Regions from separate parts of the Rhodococcus olei genome, predicted to be linked through region 2. Evidence: riboswitches for the same ligand, from Rfam matches in the RefSeq annotation. Region 2 holds a riboswitch; each other region holds the start of a gene.
The links. A riboswitch is a leader RNA that binds a small molecule or an ion and turns the genes downstream of it on or off. The one in region 2 is predicted to bind S-adenosylmethionine.

Region 1 (7,532 bases), on a different contig from region 2:
GGAATCTGCTGGGCGAGTGACGTTTCGGTACATGAGGTCCACCCTCGATCCGTTTCGCGTCCGCCGGTAGCCCTCGATCTCGTGCAGGTCCATAACGAACCGCTATGACATGTCTTCTCGTCAGGAGGATCCGATGTACGAAAGTGTCCGTCCGGTGGCTCAGGATCGGCTCGTGCTGGTGGTGTCCCCCGAACACCGGTTGGCCCGCCGTCGCAGGCCGGTGTCCCGGCGGGAACTGGCCGCACTGCCCCTCGCGTCCCGGGAGGGCGGGTCCGGCACGCGGGAGACGCTGCAACGCGCGGTCGGAGAGCCGATGGACGAGCCTGCGCTCGAGCTGTACTCGAACGCTGCGGTCAAGGTGGTGGTCGAGGCGGGGGAGTACGCGGCGGTGCTGAGTGAGTTGGCCGTCCGACAGGAACTGCACGACGGGCGCCTGGTCGAACTGCCGCTGGCCGACCTGGACCTGACGCGGTCGCTGCACGCCGTCTGGCGACCGGGCACCCGCTGGCGGGGTCCGGCCGGGGACATCCTGGCCGTCGCGGCGCGAACGTCCCGGCACCCGCGATCGGATCGCACCGCTGCCCGTCGTCCGCTCGCGGACCCGGCGTAATGTGGGCTCCCGTGGTGCTCGGGAACTCGGCGGAGATGACGCGGGTGATGTCCAGGTGAAGGCCTCGAACCTGCTGTACAACATCTACGAGCGCCGCCTGGCCCGGCAGCTCGACGGGATGCAGCGACCCCGGCATGTCGCCGTCATGTGCGACGGCAACCGCCGCTGGGCGCGGGAGAACGGCTTCACCGACGTTGCACACGGTCACCGGATGGGTGCCCTGAAGATCGCGGAACTGCTGCGCTGGTGCGACGAGACCGGCATCGAGATGGCCACCATCTACCTGCTCTCGACCGAGAACCTGCGCCGGGACCCCGAGGAGCTCGACACGCTGATCGAGATCATCACCGACGTCGTCGAGGAGATCTCCGGTCCGGACCAGAACTGGTCCGTCAAGATCGTCGGCACTCTCGAACTGCTGCCCGAGGACTCGGCGCGTCGGCTGCGTGAGGCCGCCGACCGCACCGCGGGGCGCACCGGCACCCACGTCAACGTCGCCGTCGGCTACGGAGGTCGGCAGGAGATCACCGACGCGGTGCGCTCACTGCTCGGGCAGAAGCTCGCCGAGGGGCTCACCGGTCCGGAACTCGTCGACGCGATCACCATCGAGGGCATCGACGGCCACCTCTACACCTCGGGCCAGCCGGATCCGGACCTGGTGATCCGGACGTCCGGGGAGCAGCGGCTGTCGGGGTTCCTGCTGTGGCAGAGCGCCTACTCGGAGATCTGGTTCACCGAGGCCTACTGGCCGGAGTTCCGGCGCGTCGACTTCCTGCGTGCGTTGCGCGACTACGCGGCGCGGCACCGTCGCTTCGGGGCCTGAACGCGGACCCGTCCGAACCGAATTCCCGCGTTTCGCTTGACAGTGTGTCAGCGAGTGGGATTGTATGGCGCGCATCACATCGCCTCGGGGTCGGAGGGAACTCATGGCGTCAACACCCACCGTGTGCATCATCGGTGCCGGCTGCTCCGGCTTCACCACCGCCAAGCGGCTGCGTGACCACGGCATCGCGTACGACTGCTTCGAGGAGTCCGACGACGTCGGCGGCAACTGGTATTACAAGAACCCCACCGGCCGCTCCGCGTGCTACGAGAGCCTGCACATCGACACGTCGTCGACTCGCCTCCAGTTCGAGGACTTCCCGGTGCCCGCGGACTGGCCGCACTTCCCGCACCACACCCTGATGCACGGCTACTTCCGGGACTACGTCGACCATTTCGGGCTGCGCGAGACGATCACGTTCAACACCCGCGTCGACGCGGCCCGCCGCGCGGCCGACGGGACCTGGGACGTCACCCTCTCGAACGGCGAAACCCGCTCGTACGACGCACTCGTCGTCGCGAACGGCCACCACTGGGATCCCCGGATGCCGGAGTACCCCGGATCGTTCGACGGCACCGTCCTGCACAGCCACGACTACCGCAACCAGTACGAGCCGGTCGCCATGCGCGGCAAGAACGTCGTCGTCGTCGGCATGGGGAACTCCGCGCTCGACATCGCGTCCGAGCTCTCGCACCGTTCCGTCGCCCGGCACGTGTGGGTGTCCGCGCGCCGCGGTGTGTGGGTGCTCAGCAAGTACCGGGAGGGCAAGCCGGCCGACAAGATGATGATGCCGCCGTGGATGCCCCGCAAGCTCGGGCTGGCCATCGCCCGCAAGAAGATCCGGAAGTCGCTCGGGCGGATGGAGGACTACGGCCTGCCCGCCCCCGACCACGAGCCGCTCGGCGCGCACCCGTCGGTGAGCATCGACTTCCTGGCCAAGGCCGGTTCCGGCGACCTGACCTGCGTGCCGGCGATCGAATCGCTCGACGGCGATCACCTCCGCCTCGTCGACGGTCGCCGGATCCCCGCCGACGTCATCGTCTGCGCCACCGGGTACAAGATGAGCTTCCCGTTCTTCGACGATCCGCAGCTGCAACCCGATGCGCAGCACCGGTTCCCGCTGTTCAAGCGGATCGTCCGACCCGGGGACGACAACCTCTTCTTCATGGGACTGGCACAGGCGTCCCCGACGATCGTCAACCTCGCCGAACAGCAGAGCAAGCTCGTCGCCGGAATCCTCGCCGGCACATACGCATTGCCGGAACCCGACGAGATGCGGCGGATCATCGCCGCCGACGATGCGGCCAGCCTCGCGCAGTACTACCAGACGCCGCGGCACACCATCCAGGTGGACTTCGCGCGGTACGTTCGCGACCTGAACCGGGAGATGGAGGCGGGCCGCAAGCGGGTCACAGCTTCCGCAGTCGCAGCCGGTTGATGGAGTGATCGGCGTCCTTGCGCAGCACCAGCGTCGCGCGGGGCCGCGTCGGCAGGATGTTCTCCACCAGGTTCGGCCGGTTGATCGAGTTCCAGATGTCCTCGGCCGCGATCGTCGCGTGCTCGTCGGACAGGTTCGCGTAGTGGTGGAAGTGCGCGGCCGGATCTGCGAACGCCGTCTTGCGCAGCGTCAGGAACCGCTTGATGTACCAGCGTTCGATGTCCTCGATCCGGGCGTCCACGTAGATCGAGAAGTCGAACAGGTCCGACACCATCAACCGGGGACCGGTCTGCAGGACGTTCAGGCCCTCGATGATCAGGATGTCGGGCTGGCGGATCAGGTGGTACTGGCCCGGCACGATGTCGTACGAGCGGTGTGAATACACGGGCGCCGCAACCTCTTCCGCGCCCGACTTGACCTCGGTCACGAAGCGGAGCAGCTTGCGGCGGTCGTAGCTCTCGGGGAAGCCCTTGCGATGCATGATGCCGCGCCGGGTCAGTTCCGCCGTCGGGTACAGGAACCCGTCGGTGGTCACCAGGTCGACCCGGGGGTGATGGTCCCATCGGGCCAGCAGCGCCTGCAGGACGCGGGCCGTCGTGGACTTGCCCACCGCGACCGACCCGGCCACACCGATCACGAACGGCACCTGGCGGTCCGGGTGCTTGTCGCCGAGGAACGTCGCCGTCGCGGCGAACAACCGCTGCCGGGCGGCGACCTGCAGGTGGATCAGACGTGAGAGCGGCAGGTACACCTCCGCGACCTCGTCCAGGTCGATCTGCTCACCGAGGCCGCGCATGCCCTGCAGCTCTTCCTCGGTCAGCACGAGCGGTGTCGACTTGCGCAGTGTCCGCCACTGCTTCCGGTCGAATTCGACGTATGGGCTGGTCTCGCTCACCCTCGCCATGCGCGCGTCCCGGACTCGATCTGCATAGGGGAATTGTGCGCGCCCCCACGCCCGGGCGCTGCGGCGGGTCCGGGCACTAGTGTTCACCGGTATGGACGCTGCCACCTTCGTACGCGAGTATCTGCTGCTCGGGCTCGGTTTCGATCGCGTCGAGGAGGGATTCGTCGACGCGTTCACCGGCGACCCGGACCTGCGTCGTCAGGTGGCGGACGCCCCGGCGCCGCAGCCCCGGGACCTGGCTCGCCGGGCCGCCCGGCTGCGGGCCGAACTGCCGAACGTCGACCTGCCTGCCGCGCGAGCCGAATTCCTGGGCGTGCACCTGCGGGCGTTGGAGTGTTCGGCGCGCAAATTCGCCGGCGAGGAGATCGGATTCGTCGACGAGGTCCACGCGTACTTCGACGTCCGCATCGAACCCGGCAGCGTCGACGACTACCGGGACGCGCACCGCGCCATGGACGAGGTGCTCGCCGGCGACGGAAGCCGCCCGCTGGCCGAGCGGCTGCAGGCGCACCGGGCGGCCGACGAGATCCCGCCGGAGCGGCTCGCGGAGTGCGTCGAGGCGTTCTCGTCGGCCCTGCGCGACCTGGTGCGGGCCCGCTACCCGCTGCCCGAGACCGAGCGCGTCGAATACGAGGTCGTCGGCGACAAGCCGTGGTCGGGCTTCAACTACTACCTCGGCGACTACCGGTCGAAGGTCGCGATCAACTCGGACCTCAAGCAGCACATGGCGAATCTGCCACATCTGATCGCGCACGAGGCGTACCCGGGACACCACACCGAGCACTGCCGCAAGGAAGCCGGCCTGGTCGACGCCGGCCAGATCGAGCACACCCTCTTCCTGGTCAACACCCCGCAGTGCCTGATGGCGGAGGGGCTCGCGGACCTTGCGCTGGGTGCGATCGTCGGGCACGGGAGCGGAGCCGGCGGAGCGACCCGAGGGCAGGGCTGGGGGAAGTGGGCGCAGGAGATCTACGCCGACCTCGGGCTGCGGTTCGACGGCGAGCGGGCGGAGGCGCTGTCGAACGCGTCCGCGAAGCTGCTCGGGGTGCGGCAGGACGCGGCACTGCTGCTGCACGACCGGGGGCGCTCGCACGACGAGGTCGCGGAATTCCTGCAGACCTGGACGCTCGCCTCCCCGGAGCGGGCGCGGCAGTCGCTGCGGTTCCTGTCGTCGTCGCTGTGGCGGGCGTACACCTCGACCTACGTGGAGGGCTACCGGCTGCTCGGATCCTGGCTCGACCGCGCCGGCGACGCGGACGAGCGCTCGGAGCTGTTCCGGCGGCTGCTCGACGAACCGCTGATCCCGTCCGCATTGCGCTGACCCGGGTTTCGTCGACTACACTGGGGCCGCTTCACGAGTGCCGTCGCCAAGCCCCGACTGGACGGCCGCCAACCCCACGCTCGCGGGTGGCTCGGGTGACGAAGCGGCTGGCCCCAACCGGTGTCGGCACGAGCGCCCCCGGGGTTCCCGGGCGGCCCGAGGAACTCGGGAGATTCACATGGCCCACCCGTCCCACGACATTCCGGCTGCCGACGACCGGTGCACCCGCTACGGGCCGGGACACCAGGTGCACTTCGTCCACGCCCGCCGGAGCGGGGAGGACGACGACTCCGTCGACGTCCTCGCCGTGGTGCAGTCCGACGGCCTGATCCGACTGGAGTGGCCCGACGAGGTGGTGGTGCGCTGGCACCACGACACGCGCCGGTTGGCGGCGGCGCTGCGGCGCACCGGGGGTTTCGCCCGGTGGCGGCCGCGGTGGCACGCGCTCGCGGTGCCGTCCGGGCCCGGCCGCAGTCACCTGTTCAACCTCGCCGACCCTGCCGATGCCGCCGCCTGCGGCGTGGGGTCAGTCGCGCGGTGACCAGCCCGCCGGGCCGGGTCCGAGTGCGGCGAAGGAGCCGACATGTCCGCGGTTGTGTTTGACGCGCCGGGCCAGCCGCCAGGCGTCGCCGTGGCGCACCCAGGTGTCGTGGTAGTCGCCGAGGGTCCGGAACGTGAGGTCGGCGCGGTCGCCACTCCCGACGTGCAGGTCGCTGACGTAGGCGCGGCTGGTGGCGGTGTCCCCGTCGACGTCCACGAGGACGTTGCCGAGCAGGTGCTGCGTCGGGCCGCACTCGTCGAGGAACGCCCGGATCGTCGTGACCAACTCGGCGCGGTCCCGCAGCTCCCCGGTGCCGAGGTCCGCGGTCGCGTCCGCGAGGACGAGGTCGTCGAGGGCGGCCCAGTCGCGGTCGTCCATCGCGCGCGCGATCCGCGTCAGCGCGCGGGTGATCTCGCGTTCGGCGAGCAGGTCGTCGAGTGTCATCGCTGGCTCCCTGGGGTCGGTGTGGAAGGGGTGGGTGGGAACAGCGAACCCGAGCGCGGCGGCCGGGTGGTACCGCGATCCCGCCGATCGGGACGCGGATGCGGGCCGCGTACGCGGATCCGCCGGTGGGGTGCGGGTGACCTGGCCTTAGAATGAGGGCTGCCCCTGCCCGGCCTTCCGCTTGGAGATCCCTCTGATGACCGCTGTGCCCCGCACCGACGTGAACAACGCTTCGCTCGCCGAACTCGACCCCGAGGTCGCCGCGGCGATGAACGGCGAGCTGGCCCGTCAGCGCGACACCCTGGAGATGATCGCCTCCGAGAACTTCGTGCCGCGGGCCGTCCTCCAGGCCCAGGGCAGCGTGCTGACCAACAAGTACGCCGAGGGCTACCCGGGCCGCCGCTACTACGGCGGGTGCGAGCACGTCGACGTCGTCGAGAACCTCGCCCGCGAGCGGGCCAAGGCGGTCTTCGGCGCCGAGTTCGCGAACGTGCAGCCGCACGCCGGTGCGCAGGCCAACGCCGCGGTGCTGATGGCACTGATGAGCCCGGGCGAGAAGCTGCTCGGCATGGACCTCGCGCACGGCGGGCACCTCACGCACGGCATGAAGCTGAACTTCTCCGGCAAGCTGTACCAGGTCGCGTCGTACGGCGTCCGCGAGGACACCCACGTCGTCGACATGGACAAGGTCCGCGAGATCGCGCTCGCCGAGCGCCCCCAGGTCCTGATCGCCGGCTGGTCCGCGTACCCGCGGCACCTCGACTTCGCCGCGTTCCGGTCGATCGCCGACGAGATCGACGCGAAGCTGTGGGTCGACATGGCGCACTTCGCCGGCCTGGTCGCCGCCGGACTGCACCCCTCGCCGGTGCCGCACGCCGACGTCGTCTCCACCACCGTCCACAAGACCCTCGGCGGCCCCCGCTCCGGCATGATCCTGGCCAAGCAGGAGTGGGCGAAGAAGCTCAACTCCGCGGTGTTCCCGGGACAGCAGGGCGGACCGCTGATGCACGCGATCGCCGCGAAGGCCGTCGCGATGAAGATCGCAGGCACCGAGGAGTTCAAGAACCGGCAGGAGCGCACCCTCGCCGGCGCGAAGATCCTCGCCGATCGCCTGTCCGGCTCCGACGTCGCGGGCAACGGCATCTCCGTGCTCACCGGCGGCACCGACGTGCACCTGGTGCTCGTGGACCTGCGCAACTCCGAGCTCGACGGGCAGCAGGGCGAGGACCTGCTGCACGAGATCGGCATCACGGTCAACCGCAACGCCGTCCCGTTCGACCCGCGCCCGCCGATGAACCCGTCCGGCCTGCGCATCGGCACCCCCGCCCTGGCCACCCGCGGGTTCGGTGACGCCGAGTTCGCGGAGGTCTCCGACATCATCGCCACCGCACTGGCCCAGGGGCACGGTGCCGACGTCCCGGCCCTGCGCGCCCGGGTGTCCAAGCTGGCCC
Region 2 (7,532 bases):
GGCTCGCCGTGTCCATCGACCCGCTGGGAACGGGGTAGGCGCGCGCGACCCGGAGGACTGTCAGGCGGCGCGGCGACGTGCGCGGGCAAGCTCCAGCGTCTCGCCGAGGAGGCCGGTCACCCACTCGGCTTCGGTGAGGAATCCGTCGTGCCCGGCCGCGGAGTGCACTGTCCGCAGGCCGTCGCACCCGGGCAGCAGTGTCGCCAGCTCCTCGAGCTGCCGCAGCGGGAAGAGCCGATCGGAGTCCACGCCGCCGACGATCACCGGAACCGGCGTGGACGCCAATGCCCGGCGGCCACGCCGCCGCGACCACGTCCCACGTCGTGCCTATTGATGGAGTCGGTGAGAACCACGTAGGTTCCGGCGGGGTTGGGATGCTCCGCGTCGGCGGGGCCGACAACGTGGGAATCCCCGGTCAACGCGTGCTCGATCAGCACGATGTTGTCCCGGGCCGCGCTCGGCTCGCCCCCGCACTGGACCGCCAGCGTGACGTCCGGGAGGTCGCCGCCGCATTCGAGGCGCAGTGTTCCGATGTCGACCCGGGTCAGGGTCCCGTCGGCCGGTGGGAAGGCGCCGATCGGCCCGATGTCCGCCGGGTGCGAGACCGCCGCCGCGCCGCCGTGCCGTCCGGGCGACGTGGCGGAGGGCAGCCCGACCAGCTGTGGCCCACCGGTCAGCGGTGCAGGGGGCGTCGACATGGGGTCCATCGCAGGCGGGCGCACGGCGCCGATGCCAGCGAGCGGGCGCCGTCGCGATGGACGCATTGGCGAAACTGCGGTTACCGGCGAGCGGAGACCGTCAGGACGAGAGGCGCCCGTCGCGGGCCATTGCCATCGTCTCCCCGAGGAGCTCGGTCACCCAGGCGGCTTCGGTGAGGAACCCGTCGTGGCCGTCCTTCGAGTTCGCCACCCGCAGGCCCTCGCAGCCGGCGAGGTGGGTGGCGATCTCCCGCTGCTGCCACAGCGGGTAGAGCCGGTCCGAGTCGACGCCACCGACGATCGTCGGGACGGTGCACGACGCCAGCGCCGCCTCGATGCCGCCGCGGCCGCGACCCACGTCGTGCCGGTTCATGGCCTCGGTCAGCAGGACGTAGGTGCCGGGGTCGAAGCGGGCGACCAGCTTCGCCGCCTGGTGTTCGAGGTAGCTCTGCACCGCGTACCGGCCGCCGTCCCGCGGGTCCTCGCCGTCCTGCGGCGCGTTGCCGAACCGGGAGTCGAGCTCGCCCTCCGTGCGGTAGGTCAGGTGCGCGATCCGCCGGGCGATGCCCAGACCTGCCTCCGGGGCCCGCCCGGTGTCGTGGTAGTCGCCGCCCTGCCAGTCCGGGTCGGTGGTGATGGCCGCCATCTGGGTGGTCTGCGTGCCGATCTGGTCCGCCGTGGCACGCGCCCCGACGGCCAGGACCAGTGCGGAGGTGATCCGGTCCGGGTGGCCGACGATCCACTCGAGGGCACGCATCCCGCCCATCGAACCGCCGACCACGGCAGCGAACCGATCGATGCCGAGACGATCCGCGAGCGCGACCTCGGCGGCCACCTGGTCCCGGATCGAGATGTACGGGAAGCGCGACCCCCAGGGCGCACCGTCCGGCGCGGGTGAGGCCGGGCCGGTGGTGCCGCGGCAGCCGCCGAGCACGTTGGCGGCGAGAACGCACCACTCGTCGGTGTCGATCGGCGCGCCGGGACCGACCATGCCGTCCCACCACCCGGGTGAGGGGTGGTCGGCGTCGGCGGGCCCGGTCACGTGGGAGTCGCCGGTCAGCGCGTGTTCGACCAGCACCACGTTGTCCCGGGCCGCGTTCGGCTCGCCCCACACCTGCACCGCGAGGGTGACGTCGGGCAGCACCGCGCCGCTCTCGAGGGTCAGGGTGCCGACCGAGACGTGCGCCAGCCGCCCGTCCGGCGACGGGAACCCCGCGAGGGGACCGGCCGGACGGGCGCCGGAGACGGAACCGACTGTCAAGACTTCGCCGCCGCGAATCCGGTCTCGAGGTCGGCGAGGATGTCGTCGATTCCCTCGATGCCGACGGCCAGGCGAACCAGGCCGGGAGTGACACCGGACGCCAGCTGCTCCTCGGCGGAGAGCTGCGCGTGGGTGGTCGAGGCCGGGTGGATCACGAGCGAGCGCACGTCGCCGATGTTAGCGACATGGCTGTGCAGGGTGAGGCCGTCGACGAACTTCTTGCCCGCTTCGGCGCCGCCCGCGAGTTCGAACGCGACGATCGCGCCGGCCCCGTTCGGGGCCAGCTTCTGCGCCCGCTCGTACCAGGGCGAGCTGGGCAGCCCCGCGTACGCGACCGAGACGACCTCGTCGCGGCCCTCGAGGAACTCCGCGACCCGCTGCGCGTTCTGCACGTGCCGCTCGATCCGCAGGCTCAGCGTCTCGATGCCCTGGCTGATCAGGAACGCGTTGAACGGGGACACCGCCGACCCGAGGTCGCGCAGCAGCTGCACCCGGGCCTTGAGCGCGTACGCCGGTGCGCCCAGGTCCGCGAACACCGCACCGTGGTAGCTGGGGTCCGGGGTGGTGAAACCGGGGTGCCGGCCCTGCGACCAGTCGAAGGTGCCGCCGTCGACGATGACGCCGGCGATCGCGGTGCCGTGGCCGCCGAGGTACTTCGTCGCCGAGTGCACCACGATGTCGGCGCCGTGCTCGAGCGGCCGCAGCAGGTACGGGGTGGCGACGGTGTTGTCGACGATCAGCGGGATGCCTGCCGCGTGGCCGACCGCGGAGATGCCCGGGATGTCGAGGACGTCGTTGCGCGGGTTCGCGATCGACTCGCCGTAGAACGCGACGGTGTTGGGGCGGATCGCGGCGCGCCACTGCTCGAGATCGTCGGGATCCTCGACGAAGGTGACCTCGACGCCGAGCTTGGCGAGCGTGTAGTGGAAGAGGTTGTACGTGCCGCCGTACAGGCTCGGGCTGGACACCACGTGGTCTCCGGAGCCGGCGACGTTGAGCAGCGCGAACGTCGACGCGGCCTGGCCCGAGGAGAGCAGCAGCGCCGCGACGCCGCCCTCGAGCGCGGCGATCCGCTGCTCGACCGCGTCCTGCGTCGGGTTCATGATCCGGGTGTAGATGTTGCCCGGTTCGGCCAGCCCGAACAGCGCGGCCGCGTGGTCGGTGTTGTCGAACGTGTACGAGGTGGTCTGGTAGATCGGCAGGGCCCGGGCCTTGGTGGTGGCGTCCGAGGTCTGTCCGGCATGGATCTGCTTGGTCTCGAAGCTCCAGTTGGCCGACGGGTCGGCGATGCTCTCGCTCATGGGTTGTCTCTACTCCAGAGGATGTGGGAGATGCGGGCGCGACGGCGCCCTGGACGGCTGAGGCCTATCTGCGACAACAACACATGGTGAAACCTCCGTTGGGTCGTGGCCCGGTCGGTGGGTCCGTCCCAGCGGACCCGCGCTTGTCCTCCGATTTCCCGGAGAACCAGGTCATCACCCGGGGCACCCCACCGCGGATGGAGGGTTGCCGACCAGCGAGCCGGGGCTTGGCGCTGGCACTCATGACCTGCCCGCGATCTTAGCGGTACCGGTCACATCGTCCGCAGCGGGTTGGCTCACGCGGGCAGAATCTCGGCGATCGGTGCCTCGACCGGACCGGGAGCTCGCCGCGTCGACGGGCCGGCACGGATTTCCGGGTAGTCGACTACTCGTGACGCGGCGACGTCGGGACAGCACTGTGGACGCAGAGCGGGCCTTCAACGAGGCGTCGAGTGGTGATGATCCCAATGTCGCGCATATTCCTCAGTCACTCCAGCCGGGACAACCGCCAGGCGATCGCGCTCGGACTGTGGTTGACCGAGCGGGATCCCGGCCTCGCGGACGAGATCTTCCTGGACCTCGACCGCCACACCGGAATCCCGGTCGGCGTTCGCTGGAAGGAGGCCCTCCAGCGGGCCAACGCGCGCTGCGAGGCGGTGATCTGCCTGCTGTCCCGGAACTGGGACGGCTCCCGCGAATGCCAGGCGGAGTACCGCACCGCCGAGAACCTGAACAAGCCGATCTTCCCGGCGCGTCTGGAGCCGAGTGTCGGCCGCGAGATCACCGCGGAGTGGCAGCGCTGCGATCTGTTCGGTGACGGGCCGACCACCGAGATCGTGGTCTCCGGGGACGAGGCTCCGGTGGTGTTCCTCACCGAGGGGCTGGAGCGGCTCTACGACGGGCTGCGGCGGTCCGGGGTCGGCGCGGAGGGCTTCCCGTGGCCGCCGCCGGGCGATCCGGACCGGGCGCCCTATCGCGGGTGGGAGCCGCTCGACGCGGGCGACGCGGCCGTGTATTTCGGTCGGGACGCGCAACTCGTCCGGAGTCTCGGAGCGCTCCGCGGCATGTGTGCCCCGGGCGCCGAGAAACTCTTCGTGATCCTCGGACCGTCCGGGGCGGGGAAGTCCTCGTTCCTGCGCGCCGGTCTGCTGCCCCGACTCGCTCGGGACGACCGGCACTTCCTGCCGCTCGACGTGGTGCGGCCGGGCCGGCGACCGCTGACCGGTGACGGCGGATTCGCGGATGCGGTCCACGCGGTGCGCGCCCGGCTCGGCCTGACCCGGCCGACGTTGGGGGAGATCAAGGCGGCCTGCCCCGACGACACCGAGCGGCTCGCGGTGTGGCTGCGCGAGGCACAGGACGCGGCGCTCGGCCGGGTGGTGGACGTTCCGGTCGGGATGCCGCCGCCGACGCTCGTGCTGCCCGTCGATCAGGCCGAGGAGTTGTTCGGGGCGGAAGCAGGGCCCGAGGCGACGCAGTTCCTCGCCCTGCTCGCGCGCCTGCTGGACGGCGACAGCGGGTCGGCGCTGCCGATCGTCTCGGTGTTCGCCATTCGATCGGACCGCTACGAGCCGTTGCAGACGGCTCCCGAACTGGCGGCGGTCGGGTCCGTCGTCTTCGACGACCTCAAACCCATGCCCCCGACCCAGTTCAAGGAGGTCGTCGCCGGGCCCGCGGTGCGGGCGACCGAGGCGGGCCGGCCGCTCACCATCGAACCGGAGTTGATCGACCGACTGCTCGACGAGTCCACGCGCGGCGCGGACACCCTGCCACTGCTGGCGCTGACCCTGTCGCGGCTGTACCGCGACTACGGGGGAGACGGCGACCTCACCGTGGCGGAGTACGAGGCGATGGGCGGGATGCGCCAGGTCGTGCAGACCGAGATCGACGCGCTGCTCTCCGACGACCCCGCCGAGCGTGGGTGGCAGCTGGAGCGGCTGAAGGCGGCGTTCATTCCGTGGCTGGCGACCGTCAGTCCGGACAACGACCAGCCCCTGCGGCGCGTCGCCCGCTGGTCGGACCTGCCCGCGGACGGTCGCGCGCTGATCGACGCGTTCGTGGGCCGACGACTGCTGGTCAAGGGCGAACGCAACGGCGAGGTCGTGGTCGAGGTGGCCCTCGAGTCGCTGCTGCGGCAATGGACCGAACTGGCCGGGTGGCTCCGCGCCGAAGCGACCGACCTCAGGGCGGCCGACGATCTGGAGCGGACCGCGGCCGCCTGGGCGAAGAGCGACCGGGGTGAGTCCTGGCTGCTCGGTGGGGATCGGCTCGGTGGCGCCGAGACCCTTGCCGCCAAACCGGGTTTCCGGGACCGACTGAGCTCGACCCGCGAGTTCCTCCTCGCGTCGAGGCAGCGCGAGGACGCCCGGCTGGCGGACGAGAAACGGCGCAGGGAAGCGGAATTGGAGGCCGCCCGCGACCGGCAGCAGGCCGCCGAGGCCCTCGCGGCCGCCGAGACGGAGGCCAGGGAGAAGGCGCAGGCGCACGCCGTCGCGCTACACAAGAGGACCCGGGCGCTGCGGGCCGTGCTGGCCGTCACGACGGTGGTCGCGGTGGTCGCCGCTGCCGGATGGGTGCGGGCGAAGATCGCGGAGGGGGAGGCCGACACCCGCGCCCGCGAGCAGGCCGCACTGGCGATGATGGCGAACGCCGGTGTCGAATTCGACGGTCTGAACCCGGGCACCAACGACGCGACAGCCATTCAGCGTGTCCTCACGGCCAATGCGGTCGACCCCGGTGACAACACGAAGTACGGACTCATGCAGGCGGCCCTCGCCGAACGCGACCTGGTCAGGATCATCGACACCCCAGACCAGGTGATGGGAGTTGCGGTCAGCCCGGACGGCCGCCGCATCGCCTCCGCCAGCTGGAACAACAGCGTGCAACTGTGGGACGCGCAGACCGGTCAGCCGATCGGTGACCCGATGAAGGGCCACGCGGACACGGTGGCAGGCGTCGCCTTCAGTCCCGACGGTCGCCGGATCGTCTCGGGTAGCTGGGACAAGACCATCCGAATCTGGGATGCCGACACGCGGCAACCGATCGGGGAGCCGCTTCGGGGTCACGAGAAGTTGGTCTCCAGCGTGGCGTTCAGCCCGGACGGGCGGCGCGTCGTGTCGGGAAGCGGGGACAAGACCATCCGAATCTGGGATGCCGACTCGCGGATGCAGATCGGTGAGCCCCTGATCGGGCACAGCGATCAGGTCAACTGTGTCGCCGTCAGTCCGGACGGCCGCAGAATCGTGTCGGGCAGCAGTGACCAGACGGTGCGGATCTGGGACGCGGACACGCACCGGCAGGTGGGAGGGCCGCTGGAGGGGCACACCTTCTGGGTTTCGAGCGTCGCGTTCAGTCCGGACGGGCGCACGATCGTCTCGGGCAGCTCGGACAAGACGATTCGCCGCTGGAACGCCGAGTCGGGCGCACCGATCGGCGAACCGCTGACGGGGCACACCCAGGCAATCGAGGCCGTCGCCTTCAGCCGCGACGGATCGCGGATCGCGTCGGGCGGCGACGACAAGACGGTGCGACTGTGGGACGCGGGCACCGGGCGGCCGATCGGCGACCCGTACACCGGTCACGAGTGGTTCCTGTCGAGTGTCGCCTTCACGCCCGATGGCAATGTCGTGTCGGGCAGTTGGGATCGGACGATCCGCGTGTGGTCCACGAAATCTGTTCGCTCCATCGCCTCACCGGCCGGTGAGGACTCGTGGGTGCTCGCAGTTGCCGTCAGCCCCGACGGTCGCCGGATCGCGACCGGCGGCCTCGACGGGGTGGTGCGGCTGTGGGACCGGGAAACCGGTGTGCCGATCGCCGCCACGCCCGCCGTGCCCGGCGGCCCGGTGACCAGCGTTGCGTTCAGCGCGGACGGCCGTCTTCTGGTGTCCGGCGGCGGCAACGTGATTCGTCGATGGGACCCGGCCACCGCTGCGCCGATCGGTCCACCACTGATCGACCGGGAAGTGGTGAACCAGGTCGCGATCAGCCGGGACGGTCGCCGCATCGCCTCGGCAGGCGATGACGGCTCGGTTCGCTTCCGGGATGCCGACAGTGGTCAGCCGGTCGGTCCGACGCTCGAACACGACCAGATGGTGCTGAGTGCCGCATTCAGTCCGGACGGAAGTCGAGTCGTCACGGGTAGCACGGATTGGAAGGTGCGCGTGTGGAACGTCGACACTGGGCAACTCGCCCTTCCGCCGTTCGAGGGGCACACCGGCTGGGTGAGAAGTGTCGTCTACAGCCCGGACGGGAGGCGGATCGCGAGTGGGAGTC
Region 3 (7,532 bases), on a different contig from region 2:
CCGGGTACTGCGTCAACCCCGGACTGCTGGTCGAGGGCAGCTGGGGCATGGGCGCCGCCGTCTTCGACGCCGCGGGAGCGCCCGCGTGGGCGCTGAGCCTGACCGGGGTCGAGAGCCGCTTCCCGCCCGACCGGCTCGGGGAACTCGGGGAACTGCTGCTGCGGCAGGCGCACGTGCTGACCCAGCGGCTGCGCCGCGGTCGGTGACCCGCACGCCCCGCGCGATGAGTTCGCCGCCCGCGCGGAGTCCAACCTGCAGGGGGCACACTCGTACGAGGAGGCGGGTCGTGGACACTGCACTGGATGTGGAATTCGTCGCAACCCTGGTCAAGAGCCCGAACAAGGGCGGCTGGACCTACCTGGTGTGGCCGGGGTCGGTGGAGTACTTCGGTACCCGCGGCCTGGTGAAGGTCCGCGGCACCGTCGACGGTCACCCGTTCGAGAGTTCGTTCATGGCTCTCGGGGACGGCACCCACAAGCTGCCGGTCAAGGCCGCGGTCCGGGACGCGATCGGCAAACAGGCCGGCGACGCGGTGACGGTGCGGTTGCTGGAACGGCTCGGTTAGGGGCTCACCCGAACGCCCGGCGGCAGTGCGCCAGCAGTTCGCGGAGCGCGGGTCGGCCGGCGTCCTTCCAGGCCAGGCCGAGCAGCGCGGCGGCCGTCACGTCGTCGAGCGTGCGCGCGACGAGGTCGGGTCGGTCGGTGACCATCGACTCGCTCAGCACCGCCACCCCGAGCCCGCGCGCGGCGAGGTCGGCGACGGCGGCGGCCGCGCCCGCCTGCAGCGCGGGCCGGGGCGTGAGTCCCTGCGCGGCGCAGGCGGTGTCGAAGACGGCGCGCAGGCCGGTCCCCGGGGGCATGCACACCAGCGGATATCCGCAGACGGCGCGCAGGGTGACCCGCGGTGATCGCGACAGCGGATGTGCGGCGGGGACCGCGACGACGAGGCGGTCGCGGACGAGCGTGCGGAACTCCAGACCGGCCGGCCGGGCCGCGGCACCGACCAGGGCGAGGTCCAGCGAGCCCGCCCGCACCGCGTCGAGCAGGAGATCCGAATTGTCCTCCCGCAGGGCCAGTTCCACGCCCGGGTGGGCGGCGTGGAACGCGGCCAGTGCGTCGAACAGGGGAGTGACGGTGCAGCCGACGACCATCCCGACGGTCAGTTGCCCGCGGATCAGGTCGGTCACCTCGCCGACGGCCTGACCGAGCGCCTCGGCCGAGGCGAGCGCGGCACGGGCGTGTTCGAGGGCGGCCTTGCCCGCGACGGTGAGGGTCGCGGTCCGGGTCGAGCGGTCGAACAGTTCGGCACCGAGCTCGCGTTCGAGCGCCCGGATCTGTGCGCTGACGCCCGACTGGCTGATGTGCACGCGCTCGGCCGCACGGGTGAAGTTGCGCTCCTCGGCGACCGCGACGAAGTACTCCAGCTGCCTCAGATCCATGACTGAAGATTCTAGTTTCGATCAGAACCAGCTGTTGGACTTCTCGTCGGCCCCCGCGCACGCTTGATGTCGTCCGCAACCGAGGAGGAGAACCGTGTACGAGAAGGCCATGCATCCCGAGGACATCACGCGACTGTTCGTCGAGCGGTCCAACGCCGGCGACGCCGCCGGGGTGGCCGCGCTGTACGAGGAGGACGCGGTGATGGCGTACCCGCCCGGCAGCGTCACCGTCGGCCGCGACGCGATCCGCGCGCTGTGGGAAAGGGTGCTGGCCTCACGGCCGCACTTCGAGCCCGAGGCGCCCCTGCCGACGCTGGTCAGCGGCGATCTCGCCCTGACGTCCACCCCGCCACGCGACGGGACGGGCGCCCGCGCCCAGGTGGTCCGGCGTCAGCCCGACGGCAGCTGGCTGCGGGTCCTCGACCAGCCGGAGTTCGTCGCATCCGCCACGCGTGTGTGAGTGTCACCCCGATGGGGGTGGCACTCACACACCGGCGCGAAGCGCCTCGGAGATCGGGGTCGCGCCGTTGTTGAAGGGGATGGTCCGGCGGACGGTGCCGGGATCGGCCAGGGTCGTGGCGACGACCAGCGCGACGTCCTCGCGGGTCACCGACGTCTCCGCGGGCGTCGGGGCCACCTCGATGTGGCCGGTGCCGGATTCGAGGGTCAGGGTGCCGGGGCCGAGGACCGTCCAGTCCAGCTCGGTGCCGCGCAGGTGCTCGTCCGCCGCGGCCTTCGCCTCCGCGTACGCGAAGAACGAATTGTCCTTCGGGACACCGTGATCGGGTCGCGATCCGAGGTACGAGACCATCACGTACCGGCGCACCCCGGCAGCCGCGGCGGCGTCCATCGAGCGGATCGCGGCGTCGCGGTCCACGGCGTAGGTGCGGGCCGGGTTGCCGCCGCCGGCGCCGGCGGACCACACGACCGCGTCGTGCCCGCGCAGCACGTCGGCGATCCGGTCGGCGGACAGGGACTCGACGTCCGCGACGACCGCGTGCGCACCGGCGGCCTCGACGTCCGCGGCATGGTCGGGAGTCCGGATCAGTGCGGTCACGTCGTCGCCGCGTCCGCTCAGGATCCGCTCCAGGTGCAGGGCCACCTTGCCGTGCCCACCGATGACGACCACGCGTGCCATGAGCGTTCCCTTCCCGCAGGAGTTCGCGACATCGCCCGCCACGCTACCCGCATGCCGAACCGCTCTACCGCAGCGCGCTGCCCGCCAGCCACGTGTTCCACGGCACGCCCCAGTCGCCGTTCTGCCACACCTCGAGCGGCGCGCCGCCGGTGTTGCGGACCTCGACGACGTCGCCGGGCTGCGCGAAGTTGAAGAACCACTGGGCGTTCGACGGGCTCAGATTCAGGCAGCCGTGGGAGACGTTCGTGTTGCCCTGCGCCCACACCGTCGACGCGAGCTCGTGCAGGTAGATGCCGTCGGTGCTGATCCGGGTGGCCCAGTTGATCGACTCCTTGTAGCCGAGCCGCGAGTTGATCGGCAGACCGTAGGTCGAGGAGTCCATGATCACCGGGTTCGACTTGTCCATCACCGTGTAGGTGCCCGGCTGCGTCCAGAACGAGAGCGTGGTGTTGCCGATCGTCTCGGTGCCTCCACGGCCCATCGACGTGGGCATCTCCCGCACCACCCGGCCGTTCTCGTAGACGGTGACCATCTTGGTGTTGTCGTCGGCGATCGAGACGTGCGAGTCGCCGATCCGGAACGAGACCTTCTCGTCCTGCTGGCCGTACAGGCCCTTGCCCAGTTGGGTGCCGTAGATCTTCGCGTCGACCGACACCGTCGTGCCGGGCGCGTAGTACTGCTGCGGCCGCCAGTGCGCGTTCTGGTCGTCGAGCCAGTACCAGGACCCCTGCACCGGGGGAGTGGTGGTGACCGTCATCGCCTTCTCGGCGGCGGCGCGGTCGCCGATCTCCTCGTCGAAGTGCGCCACGACGACGAGCCCGACGCCGTACGTTCCGCCGTCGGAGATCGACTGCCCGCCGGTGGTGTTCAGGTACACCCGGGTCTGGTTGTTCGGCGCGAGGGTGGTGAAGGTGGTGTCCTTCGTCGTCGTCAGACCCTGCGCGTCGACCGCCTCCGCGACCAGGTGGTAGGTCTTGCCGTAGCCGAGGGGCTCGCCGGGCTTCCACGACGTCCGGTCGGGCGTGGTGATGCCGGTGACGACCTTGCCGTCGGGATTGGTCAGCGTGACCGACGTCAGTGTTCCCTGCGTGACGTCGACGCGGATCGGGCTCAGCGGGTTCACCGGCGCCGTCGTGTCGGCCGGGGTGAAGCCGATCGCCGCCGCGGACGTCCGGGTGGTCGACACGGGGCCCGCACTGCCGTCGGTCCGACCGCCCGACGAGATCGTGCACCCTCCCACCGCCAGCATCGTCGCCAGGACGCAGCTCACGACCAGGGAGCGCCGCAGGCGCGCAATCATCATGCCTCCTCGAAATACGAGCGGACACGATGCCCCGCACGTCGGATACCACCAGGATATCGGCGCACCCGGCCCAGATGTTTCGGCCACCGGCCCGCAGCCCGGTGCATCCGGCCTCGGGACGGTCGGTGGGGCGGGCGCACGACCGCGCCCGGGTGCGATACGCGCGTCGCGCGTATCGCACCCGGGCGGGCCGGCGTGCCGGTCCATTGATCGCGAATTCCGATCACCCTGTTCGGCATTCGATATTGGACTTCGCCGACCGGACGCGGTTTCGTGGCAGACGAGTTCCTGCTCGAATGGCCCGCCGTCCGTGGCGATCGCCGCGGCGGTCGCGGTCGCGGACGGTCCGAGGCCACGTCTGCGGGTTCCGCGGCAGTGCCGGGCGAGGTGATCAGGGCGGTCATCCCGAACCCTCTGGTCGACACGTGAGGAACGACATGCACGAACTACTGCACATCGACACGGTCGGCCCGGACGAGTTCCGGGGCCGGTGCGCGGAGGGCTCGCCCGGTCGGGCCTACGGTGGTCACCTGGCCGCGCAGGCGCTGGCCGCCGCCCAGCGCACCGTCCGGGAGGGCCGGGCGGTGCACTCGCTGCACGGCTACTTCCTGAGCCCGGGCCGTCCGGAGGCCGAGGTCCGGTACGTCGTGCGGCGGCTCCGGGACGGAAAATCCTACGACCTGCGCGAGGTCACCGCCTGGCAGCAGTCGGACGCCGTCTTCACGATGACGGCATCGTTCAAGGTGCCGGAGTACGGCCCGCCCCGGCACGCACCGATGCCGGACACGCCCCCGCCCGATCTGCTCGCCGAGCGCGGTGCCGGACCCGATCGGACCTGGACGAACGTCGGCGAGCGCTCCGCGGTCGGCCGGGGCGTCGTGTTCCGGCCCGTTCACACCGGCTCCGGGTCCGGCGTGCCCGGCGAGTCCCGGCGCTCCCTCTGGGTCCGGGCCGCCGGGCAGCTGGGCGCCGATCCCGGCGCGCACGCGTGCGCCCTCACCTTCCTGTCGGACATGGCCCTGGCGCGGACCGCGGCCGTCGCTCATTCACCCGCGGCGGCGCGGGACCCGTCGACGATGTTCACCACCTCGCTCGACCACGCGATCTGGTTCCACCGTCCGTGCCGTGCCGACCAGTGGCTGCTCTACACCCAGAGCAGCCGCGCGTCCGGTGACGGGCGAGGACTGAGCACCGGCGAGATGTGGAGTCGGCAGGGCGAGCTGATCGCGACGACCACCCAGGAAGTTGTGCTGCGCGAACGTCGCGGGGCGGCACCGGACCCCGCCGCCGCGGGCTGATCGCCGAGTCGCGCGGGACGGCCGCGCCGGGAGCGGGCAGCGACGCGCACGAGGGCGTGACGGCCTTCCTCGAGAAGCGGCCGGTCGCGTTCGCGGACCGTCGGAGCCGACCCGGCCGCGATCTTCCCGGAGCGGTGCGGATCTGTGAAGAATGTTGCTGCACAGCGGATTCAGATCAAGGTTGCCGCGGCTCCGGCGAGAGTCTCGGTGAGACCCGGGGGAGGGGGTGGTCCCTGCTCGGGGACTCGCGGAGCCGGTGGGTTTGACATCGCGGCGACCGGTCTGCCATTCTCGCTGCAGGTTATGAGTGCCAGCGTGTAGCCCCGGCTTGCTGGCCGGCAACCCTCCGCCGCGGTGGGGTGCCCCGGGTGACGACCTGGCCGTGATTCCAACTCCGGGCACGGCAAGCGCGGACTCGATGCACCACCTCCTCACGCACGGGTCCCTTGACGTAAGGGATGACGCCATGACCGCTGTACTCGACACCACCCTCGCCTCCGTCGACGTCCGCGCTGAGAGCTGTTCCAGCACAGGTCCTTTCGCTCCAGTGTGTGGTTCCGACCTGCGCGCGCCGCTGCGCGACGGAACGACCGTCACCTACGCGAACTTCGACTACGCCGCCAGCGCGCCTGCCCTGTCCGCGGTCGCGGAGCGGGTCCAGTCGCTGCTGCCGTTCTACGCCAGCGTGCACCGCGGCGCCGGCTACGCCTCCCAGGTGTGCACCGAACGGTACGAGGGTGCCCGCGACGTGGTCGCGGACTTCGTCGGTGCCCGCGCCGACGACGTCGTGGTCTTCACCCGCAACACCACCGACGCGCTGAACCTGCTCGCGTCGTGCGTGCCCGGCGAGACCGTCGTCCTGGACATCGAGCATCACGCGAACCTGTTGTCGTGGAAGCGAAACGGCGCCCGGGTCGTCGAGTCTGCCGGGACCGTCGAGGAGACGATCCAGCGGATCGTCGCGGAACTCTGCACGCGTCCGGCCGCACTGCTCGCCGTCACCGGGGCGTCGAACGTCACCGGCGAGGTGCTGCCGATCGCCCGCCTGGCCCGGATCGCGCACGAGTGCGGCGCCCGGATCCTCGTCGACGCCGCCCAGCTGCTGCCGCACCGTCGCGTCGACATCGCCGAACTCGGCGTCGACTACCTCGCGTTCTCCGGTCACAAGCTGTACGCCCCGTTCGGTGCGGGTGCGCTCGTCGGTCGCGCCGACTGGCTCGACGCCGCCGAGCCCTACCTCGCCGGCGGCGGCGCCACCAAGAACGTCGAGATCGACTCCGTGCAGTGGGCCGCCGCCCCGCAGCGGCACGAGGCGGGCACCCCGAACGTGCTCGGTGCCGTCGCGATCGCCGCCGCATGCGAGGCGCTCGCCGGGTTCGACGCGGTCGCCGCGCAGCAGCACGAGCGGGAACTGTGCGACCGGCTCACCGCGGGCCTCGGCGCCGTCGACGGCGTCCAGGTGCTGCGCATCTGGCCGGACTCCCCGGACTCCGTCGGCATCGTGACCTTCACGGTCGCGGGAGCCGAACCGCGCGAGGTCGCGACGTTCCTGTCGGACGGGTACGGGATCGGCGTCCGTGACGGCCGGTTCTGCGCGCACCCGCTGCTGTCGCGGCTCGGGCACGTCGAGGGTGCGGTGCGGGCCAGCCTCGGCCTCGGCAGCAGCGGCGCCGACGTCGACCGGCTGATCGCCGCGGTCGCCGAGTTCGTTCGCGGGCGTGCGGCGGGCGACCCGCGCTAGCATCGATGCCATGACTTCGGCGACGGCAGCGGCGGCAGGCGGGCACTGGTCCCGTCGGCACGTCGACCTCTGCCGCACCGCGTCGTGTGCGTGTCCGGTCTGACCTACGTCACACCAGACCCGTTCACCCGCACCACATCCGAGGTACAGTCATGTCCCAGATCAGCACCCGGCCGCTGCACGTGGCCGTCGAACTCTCCGGCGCCGGCCACCACCCGGCCGCCGCGTCGCACACCGATTTCCGCGTCCCGCCCGGGCTCAGCGACTACTGGGTCCAGCTCACCGGCCCCGCGCTCGACCTCGACGCCCCGGGCTCGGTGGTCCGGACCCGCGCCACCGATCTCGGTCAGGCGCGGCGCGCGCGTGATGCCGCCCGCGCCCGCGCCGCGCGGGACGGGCGCGACCCCGACACGATCTCCGTTCTGCTCGACGTCGAGGTGCTGCTCGCCGACGATCACCGCGCGGCCCGGCTCGAGCTGGCGCGGCTCGATACCGGCCTTGCCGAACCCCGTGTCCCGGAGTCGATCTCGTACACGGGAACCGCGGCGGGGCTGGCCGGGTTGCTCGCCGACATCCGCGCGGCCGGGGTCGCGGACGGGGCCACCCTGTTGCC

Region 1: another riboswitch for S-adenosylmethionine. It lies ahead of ABD951_RS23755 (hypothetical protein); the one in region 2 lies ahead of ABD951_RS10770 (bifunctional o-acetylhomoserine/o-acetylserine sulfhydrylase).
Region 3: another riboswitch for S-adenosylmethionine. It lies ahead of ABD951_RS27505 (aminotransferase class V-fold PLP-dependent enzyme); the one in region 2 lies ahead of ABD951_RS10770 (bifunctional o-acetylhomoserine/o-acetylserine sulfhydrylase).

Annotation. Positions count from the first base shown of each region.
Region 1 covers NZ_BAABFB010000070.1:62,197-69,728, reverse strand. Annotated here, with positions in the region: gene ABD951_RS23780 (LysR substrate-binding domain-containing protein) at 134-610, shown strand; gene ABD951_RS23775 (isoprenyl transferase) at 666-1,433, shown strand; gene ABD951_RS23770 (flavin-containing monooxygenase) at 1,537-2,871, shown strand; gene coaA (type I pantothenate kinase) at 2,843-3,775, opposite strand; gene ABD951_RS23760 (DUF885 domain-containing protein) at 3,867-5,096, shown strand; SAM riboswitch class IV at 5,126-5,235, shown strand; gene ABD951_RS23755 (hypothetical protein) at 5,275-5,637, shown strand; gene ABD951_RS23750 (nuclear transport factor 2 family protein) at 5,623-6,081, opposite strand; gene glyA (serine hydroxymethyltransferase) at 6,278-7,532, shown strand, end outside.
Region 2 covers NZ_BAABFB010000030.1:262,046-269,577, forward strand. Annotated here, with positions in the region: gene ABD951_RS10755 (DUF3017 domain-containing protein) at 1-38, shown strand, start outside; partial or broken gene ABD951_RS10760 (homoserine O-acetyltransferase MetX) at 61-365, opposite strand; gene metX (homoserine O-acetyltransferase MetX) at 799-1,959, opposite strand; gene ABD951_RS10770 (bifunctional o-acetylhomoserine/o-acetylserine sulfhydrylase) at 1,956-3,260, opposite strand; SAM riboswitch class IV at 3,395-3,508, opposite strand; gene ABD951_RS10775 (nSTAND1 domain-containing NTPase) at 3,728-7,532, shown strand, end outside.
Region 3 covers NZ_BAABFB010000075.1:604,362-611,893, reverse strand. Annotated here, with positions in the region: gene ABD951_RS27540 (IclR family transcriptional regulator) at 1-206, shown strand, start outside; gene ABD951_RS27535 (DUF1905 domain-containing protein) at 287-565, shown strand; gene ABD951_RS27530 (LysR family transcriptional regulator) at 570-1,439, opposite strand; gene ABD951_RS27525 (YybH family protein) at 1,549-1,899, shown strand; gene ABD951_RS27520 (SDR family oxidoreductase) at 1,924-2,577, opposite strand; gene ABD951_RS27515 (L,D-transpeptidase) at 2,642-3,877, opposite strand; gene ABD951_RS27510 (acyl-CoA thioesterase) at 4,318-5,178, shown strand; SAM riboswitch class IV at 5,478-5,594, shown strand; gene ABD951_RS27505 (aminotransferase class V-fold PLP-dependent enzyme) at 5,645-6,919, shown strand; gene ABD951_RS28765 (putative leader peptide) at 6,930-7,022, shown strand; gene ABD951_RS27500 (hypothetical protein) at 7,072-7,532, shown strand, end outside.